2 regions of the Pseudoalteromonas sp. SR43-2 genome follow, and region 1 is predicted to be linked to the other one. Evidence: predicted binding sites of a transcription regulator. Region 1 holds the regulator's gene; the other holds the start of a gene.

Region 1 (5,414 bases):
ATTAAATATGCAAGACCTATTAAAAGCAGGAGTGTTATAAATGCAATTTGAAGAACTCTATCAACCGCTGAGCGATGATGCAAAAGCACGCGCTAAAAAAGTAAAACTACTTATATGCGATATTGATGGTGTATTTTCTGATGGCCGTATTTACCTTGGCAATCAAGGTGAAGAGCTAAAAGCATTTAATACAAAAGATGGTTTTGGCATTAAAGCACTTATAAACAGTGGCTTTGAAGTAGCTGTTATTACTGGTCGTCATTCACAGATAGTACAACAACGTATGAGCAGCTTAACCGTACAGCATATTTATCAAGGCCAAGAAAATAAGCTCATTGCCTATCAAGAATTAAAAGATAAACTCAACCTTAGCGATGAACAAATTGCTTATATTGGTGATGACGGTCCTGACATGCCTGTTATGGAGTTAGTAGGCTTTGCCGTTGCAGTAAATGATGCCCACCCACTTATTAAGCGTTTGTCACATTATGTAACGCAAATGCCTGGCGGTTTTGGTGCTGTGAGAGAACTCACCGATTTGCTCATGCTTGAAAATGGTAAAACATTGACTACACAAGGCACTAGTTCATGAATGCAGCGCGCATAATATTAAGCGTTTTATTCATTAGCTGTATGGTTTGGCTTTGGTACCCTTATTTTACACAAACAAATATTGTGCCTCAGGCTGAGCCAGAAGTTATTGCTAAGCCTGATTACATTGCTATTGAGCTCAAACAGACAGCCTATGATGAGCAAGGTAAAATTAGCCACAAAGTCACTGCGGCTAAAATGGAGCTATACCAGCAATTAGGTTTCACGTTTTTCGAAAAACCCATTTTTACTTTATATAACGAACAACAAACGTGGCAAATAAATGCAGACGAAGCAACATTATACGAAGATAAACAATTAATTTTAGAAGGTAATGTGGTTGCCAAAAATTTAACCGATAACGCCATGATAGACAAAATCAATGCTGATAATATTCAGGTAGATATAAAGCTATTAACAATGCGTTCGGAGCAACCCGTCATTATCACTGGACCCAATTTAAAAATCACTGGTAAAGGCCTAGAGGCCGACTTAAAAACCGAAGTGATAAAACTAATTAACCATACGCGAACCATATATTATGACCAATAAAATATTAAAATCACTTATAATTCCTACACTTATACTAGCGTTTAATAGTAGTGCTGCAGAGCAAAACACGCAACCTGCTGCCAATCAAATTTCAATAAGTGCCGACAAGCAAGAAGGTCAATTAAAAGCTAATGTCGGGATTTTTGAGAAAAACGTTGAGATAATTCACGGTAATCGCCGCATTACAGCCGATCGCCTCGAAGTACACAAACGCGATGAACTTGGTGATAATAAACAATTATTAATTGCCACAGGTAGCCCTGCGCACTTTGAAGAAAAGCAATCAGATGGCACGACTATGAGCGCCAGTGCTGACGAAGTACGTTATGATGTATCTAAGCGTTTTTTAACGCTTGTTGGTAATGCACAAGTATCGCAAGCCGGACAAAAAATAAATGCTAAAAGCATTACCTACGACATAGAGCAGCAGCTCATCAGTGCCGAAAAAGATGAAAACTCAACTGACCGCGTTCACACAATTTTAGTACCGATCGAAACTAAAAAAAGTAAAAAAGGCGATAAAGGTCAACCATGAGCACATTAAAAGCAGAACTATTGGCAAAAAGCTATAAAGGTCGTGAAGTTGTAAAAAACGTCGGCCTCGAAGTACAAGCTGGCAGTATAGTTGGCTTACTTGGCCCTAACGGTGCTGGTAAAACAACGACTTTTTATATGATCGTAGGGCTTGTTCCTAGCGACAAAGGTAAAATATCTATTGATGATAACGATATTACTCTTTTACCTATGCATAGTCGTGCTAGATTAGGCATAGGCTACTTACCGCAAGAGTCATCAATTTTTAGAAAGCTGACTGTTTATCAAAACTTAATGGCCATTTTAGAAACGCGCAAAGAACTAAATAAACAAGCCAGAGAAGATACGCTCAATAACTTATTAGATGAATTTAGCATACAACACATTCGTGATAGCCAAGGTATGGCATTATCGGGTGGAGAACGTCGTCGTGTAGAAATAGCACGAGCGCTGGCAGCAGATCCTAAATTTATATTACTGGATGAACCGTTTGCCGGTGTTGACCCTATTTCGGTATTAGATATAAAGAAAATAATAGAACATCTTAAAAATCGTGGGATTGGAGTATTAATTACCGACCATAACGTAAGAGAGACCCTTGATGTTTGCGAAAAAGCCTACATTGTTTCTCATGGGGAGCTGATTGCATCAGGTACTCCAGAACACGTATTAAATGATAAAACAGTACGCGATGTTTATTTAGGCGAGCAATTTAGGCTGTAACATTTACGCCATGTCTTTAAGCATCTGCTAGTATTAATTATAACAACATAAAAGGATTGTTAGAGATACATGAGGCAATCACTACAGCTGCGCATGGGCCAGCAACTTACAATGACTCCACAGCTGCAACAAGCTATTCGTTTGTTGCAACTCAGTACATTGGATCTCCAGCAAGAAATACAAGAAGCTCTCGACAGTAATCCACTATTAGAGGTTGAAGAGGCAGACTATTCTGAAGACGCTGCTGGTAAAAACGAGCAAAAAGCTGATACCGATGACATAACTGTTAGCGCATCTGCTGATGATGCTCCGAGCGAATATGAACAAGATACTGGTGAAGCACTTGCAAAAGACACGCTAAGTGACGACATGGCTATGGATGTTAGTTGGGATGAGTACATGAGTGCCGCTCCTGCAGCCTCATCAGGTCCAATGCCTGAAGACGAATCAATATACCAAGGCGCCTCTACTGAAACGCTCCATGAGTATTTAATGTGGCAATTACAACTAACGCCATTTAGCCCTACCGATGAAGCCATCGCTATTGCGATTGTAGAGGCCGTCGATGATTCAGGTATTTTAACATTAAGCTGCGAAGAGATTTTAGAAAGCTTTAATCAAGAAAACGAAGATGATAACGAAGTCGAACTTGATGAAATTGAAGCGGTATTAAAACGCATCCAACTGTTTGATCCTGTGGGTATTGCCGCACGTAGTTTACAAGAGTGTTTGTGTATTCAGCTTAATCAATTTGATAAAGAAACACCTTACATTAATGAAACGAAAATGATTTTAACCGAGCATATTGATCTATTAGCAGCTCGCGACTATCGTACATTAATGAAAAAAACTAAGCTTAAAGAAGAAGAGCTTAAAGAAGTGATGACACTAATACATACTCTCAACCCAAAACCTGCAGATACTATTGTAAGGGAAGAATCTGAGTATGTTATTCCTGATGTGTCAGTTAAAAAAATTAAAGGCCGCTGGGTTGTCGAATTAAACCCAGATAGCATGCCTAAAATTCGTGTTAATAGCCAATACGCGGCAATGTCTCGCACTGTAAAATCAAGTGGCGACAGCCAGTTTATCCGCTCACATTTACAAGAAGCTAAATGGTTTATTAAAAGCTTAGAAAGTAGAAACGACACGCTATTAAAAGTTACTAATTGTATTGTTAAGCAACAACAAGGCTTTTTTGAACATGGCCCTGAAGCCATGAAACCAATGGTTTTAAATGATGTCGCTGAAATGGTAGAAATGCACGAATCGACAATTTCGCGTGTGACTACTCAAAAGTACATGCATACACCCCGTGGTATATTTGAGCTTAAATATTTTTTCTCAAGCCATGTAAGTACTGAAAACGGTGGTGAATGTTCATCTACAGCAATACGTGCGCTTATCCGAAAATTAATCGCAGCAGAAAACTCAGCAAAACCATTGAGTGATAGCAAAATAGCGGATATATTGGCTGAGCAAGGAATTAAAGTAGCGAGACGTACAATCGCAAAATACCGCGAATCTCTTGCTATTCCACCGTCAAATCAGCGTAAAAGTCTGATTTAAGACGCTAAACTAAGAGGGTAATGCTTATGCAACTAAACTTAACTGGTCGTCACGTAGAATTAACCGATTCACTAAGAGACTATATTAATACTAAATTTGCGAAGCTTGAAAGACACTCTGATCATATTAATAATGTTCATGTCATTCTCGATGTAGAAAAGTTAAATCAAAAAGCAGAAGCCACAATACACGTAAGCGGTGCTGAGCTATTTGCCTCTACAGAACATCAAGATATGTATGCCGCTATTGACTCGTTGATCGACAAGCTCGATCGCCAAGTAATCAAACACAAAGAGAAGCTTGCTCGACACTAATATGATGAAATTAAGTTCACTTATATGCCAGGACTGCAGCAAAGCTGCGGTCCTTTTTAATAGCAAAAAAAGAATTTTAGAGTTCATTAGCGAACTTGCTCACGACAAACTTCCGTATTTACCGCAACAAGATATTCTTAATGCTTTAATGAGCAGAGAGAAATTAGGTAGTACAGGTATAGGGCGTGGCATTGCTATTCCTCATGGAAGAATGAGCGGTGCAGAAGAGCCTTTGGCTTTAGTGCTCGTTAGCGAAACTCCAATAAACTTTGATGCAATCGATAATCGCCCTGTTGATATTTTTGTCGCACTCATCGTACCAGATGGCGATAACCAGCAGCACTTAAAGACTCTAGCAACCATTGCTGATAAACTAAACAACAAAGATTTTTGTAAACAGTTACGCAGTGCAAAATCTGATACTGAGCTTTACCAAGTTATTGTCGATCAATCATAGTTTTATAAAGGGTGTTAAATGGAGTTAATTATCATAAGCGGCCGTTCTGGTTCTGGAAAGTCGGTTGCTTTGCGCGTTGTAGAAGATTTAGGTTATTATTGCGTTGATAATATTCCAGTAAACCTACTACCTTCATTAGTTCGCAGTGTGTCTGATAGCTACGATAAAATTGCTGTTAGCATAGATGTGCGCAACATCCCTAAAGAACAAGATGAATTTAACGATATTCTTGAATACTTACCAGGCTTTGCAAACCCTACGTTATTTTATTTAGATAGCGACGATCAGACATTGATCAAACGCTTTTCTGAAACACGCAGATTACACCCACTATCAATAGACTCGTTGCCGCTTGATTTAGCCATCAAAAAAGAAAAAGAATTACTTGATGTATTAACCACTCGCGCCGACTTTATGATAGATACGACTGATTTAAGTGTTCATCAACTCGCTGAATCTATTCGTGAAAAGATTTTAGGTAAAAAAGATAAGCAACTGATTGTCACATTTGAATCATTTGGTTTTAAACACGGTATACCAAAAGAAGCAGACTACGTATTTGATGCACGCTTTTTACCAAATCCACACTGGGAACCAGAGTTAAAGCCTTTAAATGGGTTAGATCAACCGGTTAAAGACTATTTAGCTAATCACAGCATAGTGCAAAAATTCAC
Region 2 (5,414 bases), 170 kb from region 1:
ACCTGGCCAGTCGTAACGTACAAGCGCATGCATAGCATCGCTTGCAAAGTGTTTTTCAGTTTGGTTCATGCGCTTAGCAATGCTTGCACTAAAGTGCTGTGCTAATAAGCTTATATCTTCGCGGCGCTCACACAGTGGCGGTAATTTTAAATTAACTACGTTTAAGCGATAGTATAAATCTTCTCTAAATTGCTGGTTTAAAATAGCTTCAGGAAGATTTTTATGTGTTGCCGACACTATGCGTACATCAATTGCTATCTCTTCTTGAAAACCTACTGGGCGAATTGTTTTTTCTTGTAATACGCGCAGTAACTTAACCTGTAAGTTAAGCGGCATATCGCCAATTTCGTCCAAAAATAACGTGCCACCCTGTGCTTGTTGAAACAAACCTTGGTGATCTTTAATTGCACCCGTAAACGAGCCTTTTTTATGACCAAATAATTCAGACTCTAAAAGCTCCCCTGGTACAGCGCCGCAGTTAATTGCAACAAAAGGGCCACTGCTTACATGGCTATGCTGATGAATCGCCTGTGCGAGTAGCTCTTTACCAGTACCACTAGCCCCCGAAATAAGTACATTAACTTGCGTTGGCCCAAGTAGTTTTACTTGCTCTAACAAGTGCAGCATTGCACCACTGCGCGTAACTATATTACTTTTAGGTGCAGCTTCATCGGCGTTAACACCATGAATTTCTATCGCTTTAGCAAGGCTGTCAAATAGCTCATCTTTATCCACTGGTTTAGTTATAAATGCAAAAATGCCCTGCTTAGTTGCCTCTACGGCATCAGGAATTGAGCCGTGCGCTGTCATCATAATGACAGGTAATGCTGGGTAGCGGCTTTGCAGCTGACGATGCAGTGCCATACCATCCATTTCATCCATGCGTAAGTCGGTTATTACGGCGTCAAACACTTGGCTTTTAAGTATTTGTAGTGCAGTTAAGCCGCTTTCGCAGGTTGTTACTTCGTATCCTTTTGATTCAATACGAATAGCGAGCAGTTTTAATAAGCTAGCGTCGTCGTCTACGAGTAATACTTTTGCACCTTGTACTTTAGTTGCGGCCATCGTTACTGCTCCTTCGTTTCTTCTCGTAGTAAAAGTTGCTGCTCAATCGTTGCTAACGATGAGAGGGTTTCTTGCATTTTATTATTAAGTGCTTGCTGCTCTTTTTTAGCATTTATTTGCATAGTTACTTGCTGCTTTTGAAGCCATAAATATTGCTTTATGTCATCAGGCCAAAAGTAAGCAAGATCGAGCTTTAGCAACTGAGTCATTACCGTATTTGGATCATTATTTATGTTTAAGCACATAAATTTAAAAAAGCGTTTAAGCTCGTTTTCGCCTGTAAAAACATCTTTGCTAGGTACCAATTTAAACCCGCCACACTGATTAGCGTGCCATGCAATAACTTGCTCTGCAGGAGGATAGCTTGGTTCAATTTTTGGTCTAGGTTTTGGACTAGGGTTACTGTTTTTGTCGGTCGTTTTTTTTGTATCGACCACAGGTGCAGGTGTAATTGACACACGCTCTTCTTGCCCATTATTAATTTCACAACCTGATATAACCATGCTGCTACTGAGCACACATAAAATAGCGATTAAACGCAAGCGCATGTTAATTAACTCCTAGATTTTTTGTTATGGGAATTTTAATTGAAAACCGGCAACCATGTGGCTCGTTATGCTCAACACTAAGTGTACCTCTTAGCTGTTCAACAGACTCTTTTACAATAGTTAAACCCAGTCCACTGCCTTGCAGCGTAACATTTTTACTGTGTTTACCTTGATAAAATGCGCTGAAAATTTGAGTTTTTTCTTGCTCTTTAATACCGCACCCTTTATCAAGTACAACGATACAAAGCTGGTTTTGCTCAAGCGCTAAATTAATAGTAACGCTTTGCTTATCTTCTGAAAATTTTAAGCCATTTGAAATAAGCTGAATTAAAATCATCTCAATAAGCTCACTAGGTAAAGCAAGCGGTTTATTCGGTAAAGTATTTTGCCACTGCAGAGCTTGCTGACGCGCAGTTAAGCGATGCTCAAAATGGCTATTAATTTTATTAATAAGAAGACTAAACTCAACTTCGCTTAAGCTGTCTTTACTGGTGCGAATCGCATTATAACTCAGCAAACTGTCAATCATTGCGCGAAGGCGCACCATAGATTGGCTAATAAGCTCAAGCACCGCTTTTTGCTCAGCAGTAATTGGACCTACTATTTCATCAGTTAATAAATCAGTGCCTTCAACCATTGAAGCAAGCGGCGTTTTTAGCTCATGAGTTACATGGCGTAAAAAAGTATCTTTTTGCTGCTCAAGCATATGAAGCTGTTCTTGTACCCATTGGAGCTTTTCTCCTAGCTCAACAAGCTCAGCTGAACCTTTCACAGATATTTTTTGCTGCCAATGCCCCTGCCCAAGCTTATCAATAACCGTAGTTAACCCTTTTAGCCGCCCACTTATGCGCCATAAAAAACCTCCCCCAACAATTAAAGTCAGCGGAATTAGTGCCACCAGCCAGTTTATAAATGACGCTTGCAGGCTTGTAAGCTCATTTTGGTTATTGGTAATTTGCGCTTCGTTTTTATCACGTAACCATAAAGTAAGCTCAGCAATTAAATCGCTCACTGGCACAAATAGCTCAGCTTGTTGTTGTTTTTGCTCAACGAGTTTTACATGCGCGGTTTGTAAGGTGGTATATAAGCGTTGCCATTGGTTGATATACTCTTTATTCGGGTTTACAAATTTGAGTTCATCAATGCTTTGTAGGGATGATTGCCATTTATCGACAATGAGCTTATCAAGCGATTCACTTTTTAATACCCAGTTTTGCCTAGTAGCGCGTTCAAGGCTGTTGAGTTCTTGCTTTAAAGTGTTAAACGATTTGGTAACTTGGTAGTTACTACTCACAATACTTTGAGTAACCGCTAATTGCTTATTAAGCGCATTTAAAAATACGATCACCACTATAGAAAGCGGAAGTAGCGAAAGCAGCATACTCATTGCAAATTGCCCAATTAAATTAGGCCGCCAGTTAAGCATTGCTTGGTATTTTTTAGCTATGGTTGCTGGCATTTCGTTTAGTCCTTTTAAGTTAAGCGCTCTATTATTAAGTGCTTACCTTATACACTAGCTGAACCAGCAATTATATTTAATACGATTAACAGCCAGCACTATAAAACAATGTGTCGCCAAATAGAGACAACGTAACTCGTTGATTTTAATAAATTCCCTTTCAACCTCACTAAATAGTGTTGCAAAAGGCGCACAAAAATTACAATAAACCCAGTAAAAACTTCTCACTGGCTTAAAGCAAAAACAATAACCAATTGAAAAATAACAACAATTATTATTGGCACCATTTTTGTAATAGGAGTAATAACTTTAATCAATAAGGAAATAATTATGAACAAACGCATTTTAGTAATTTCATCATTACTGGCTTTAGGCTTTTTAGGCGCTAATGCACACGCAATGGACGTTCACGCGACTTTTAACGAACTTGATAAAGACAGTAACGGCACATTGAGTGAAGCCGAAGCAGGTGAAGATGCTGTGCTACACGAGAATTTTTCTCAAATTGATACTAATCAAGATGGGCAATTGTCGCTAGATGAATTCAAAAAATTTATTCAATAAACTCATTTAATAAGGAACGTGATTATGAAACAACTTATAGCCGCTTTTTCATTAATGTTTTTAGCAATTAGTGCCACCGTAATTGCATCGCCAACAAATGTGCGCTTTGCCCACTTAGATAAAGACATGGACGGACAAATATCAATTGCAGAAGCAAAGGAAGACAAGGAAGTAATGAGACAGTTTGCCGACTTAGATGAAGACGGTGATGAAAAAGTCTCAAAAAAAGAATTTGAAAGCTTTAAACCTTAATGAGTAATTACTGATTAAGCTTTACTTAAGCTTGTTATAGGTAAACTGGAATTAAAAGCATTTGCCATAATCCCTGAGGGAGTGTGTAAAAGGATTTAATGTTGGGAGTTAAATTACGGCAAGTGCTTTTTCCTTTTCACTTTATTTTAGCCACAAACTTTAAATACATCTTTTGGAAGGAACACCATGAAGATACTTCCCCTTATTATAAGCATCTTAATGCTATTAAGCTTTGATGCCGCTGCACTTGATGTAAAGCAACGCTTTGATCACCTCGATAGCGACAAAAGTGGCTATTTAACGCATGACGAACTTGATCCCCAACCACAACTATTAAACACATTCGTAAAATGGGACAAAAACCAAGATAACCAAATTTCGTTAATCGAATTTAAAAATTACCTTACCAATAACCTCTACTGAGTATTTTTCATGAAAAAAACAAGCTATATAGCGCTTTTTGCGTTTAGTATTTTTAGCACATTAGGCTTTGCTGCAAGCAACAATGTTGCAGAGCAATTTGAAAAACTTGATAGAAACCAGGATGGTTTTTTAACACGTTCAGAAACCGCTGTAGACCCCGCTTTGTGGTCTCGATTTTCAAGCTATGATCAAGACAAAGACGGCAAGCTAACGCTAAGTGAATACAGTTTATATGCAAGTATGTAATCTTATAGCTAGGTACACAAACACCTAGCTTATTATATTTATACTATTAATTACGTTTAGACTTTATTTTTACAACAATGCGCTAAGTACTCTGCATCAGTAGGTTTTGGGCTCACCATAAAATCCATTTTGAGATAAGTTAGAATCGGTTGCTTACTCGTATTTTCAACTGTCGGTTTCCAGCTCCATAAACCCACAGCAGCTGCCGCATCAATATCAAACACGCCCTCAGGGTAAGACGAGACAACCTTATACCCTTGGGCTTCACCTTGTGAATTAATTAACATAGCAAACTCAACACAGCCTTAAATACTTTTCTTTGCAGCTTCTATCTGATATCGCGGCTCAACTCTTTTAGCAACATCCCAGTATTCACCTACCTTACTTCGCAGTTCAGGACTTGATAAATCAATAAAACTCGGCATTTCATCGTTTATTTGTTTATCAGACATTGAGCTACAGACTGTCAGCATCATGCTCAAGGGGAGTAATAAATAGAGAGCTTTCATAGCATTTCCTTATCAATTCGTTATAAATAATTTTTTAAGTAGTTGCATCAATTACCTGTTATGCAAACGCACCACCAAAGTGAGGTATATAAATACTCCACTTAAAATCTTATGACTTTCTTCTTTCTCCCGTTATTTGAAATGCTTCGCCAGCCGGACAATTCTTTAAATATTTTTCACCTACTGGTTTTGATTCAATAGTGAAATCAATTCTAATATGAGTAAGAACAGGCTGTTTAGCTACATTTACGTTAGTAGGCAACCAGGCCCATGTACTTAAAGATTGAGCTGCGGCTTCATCAAATAACCCTTTAGGATATGAGGAGGTTACTTTATATCCTTGCGCCC

Evidence for each region. Region 1 encodes sigma-54, which starts transcription at its own class of promoters, with help from an activator protein. Its sites were predicted from a motif close to GTTGGCACGNNNNTNGNNT; they were not measured.
Region 2: H5120_RS01140 (EF-hand domain-containing protein) is a predicted target of sigma-54. The motif match lies at 3,349-3,367, and genes of this name have one in related genera.

What each region holds. Positions count from the first base shown of each region.
Region 1 covers NZ_JACJED010000001.1:62,162-67,575, reverse strand. The annotation lists gene H5120_RS00365 (KpsF/GutQ family sugar-phosphate isomerase) at 1-40, shown strand, start outside; gene kdsC (3-deoxy-manno-octulosonate-8-phosphatase KdsC) at 41-592, shown strand; gene lptC (LPS export ABC transporter periplasmic protein LptC) at 589-1,143, shown strand; gene lptA (lipopolysaccharide transport periplasmic protein LptA) at 1,133-1,678, shown strand; gene lptB (LPS export ABC transporter ATP-binding protein) at 1,675-2,400, shown strand; gene H5120_RS00340 (RNA polymerase factor sigma-54) at 2,470-3,969, shown strand; gene hpf (ribosome hibernation promoting factor) at 3,996-4,283, shown strand; gene ptsN (PTS IIA-like nitrogen regulatory protein PtsN) at 4,288-4,740, shown strand; gene rapZ (RNase adapter RapZ) at 4,759-5,414, shown strand, end outside.
Region 2 covers NZ_JACJED010000001.1:227,760-233,173, reverse strand. The annotation lists gene H5120_RS01155 (sigma 54-interacting transcriptional regulator) at 1-1,065, opposite strand, end outside; gene H5120_RS01150 (hypothetical protein) at 1,068-1,613, opposite strand; gene H5120_RS01145 (HAMP domain-containing sensor histidine kinase) at 1,615-3,072, opposite strand; gene H5120_RS01140 (EF-hand domain-containing protein) at 3,403-3,636, shown strand; gene H5120_RS01135 (hypothetical protein) at 3,661-3,888, shown strand; gene H5120_RS01130 (calcium dependent protein) at 4,075-4,311, shown strand; gene H5120_RS01125 (EF-hand domain-containing protein) at 4,321-4,557, shown strand; partial or broken gene H5120_RS20165 (energy transducer TonB) at 4,614-4,850, opposite strand; gene H5120_RS20160 (hypothetical protein) at 4,863-5,066, opposite strand; gene H5120_RS01115 (energy transducer TonB) at 5,176-5,414, opposite strand, start outside.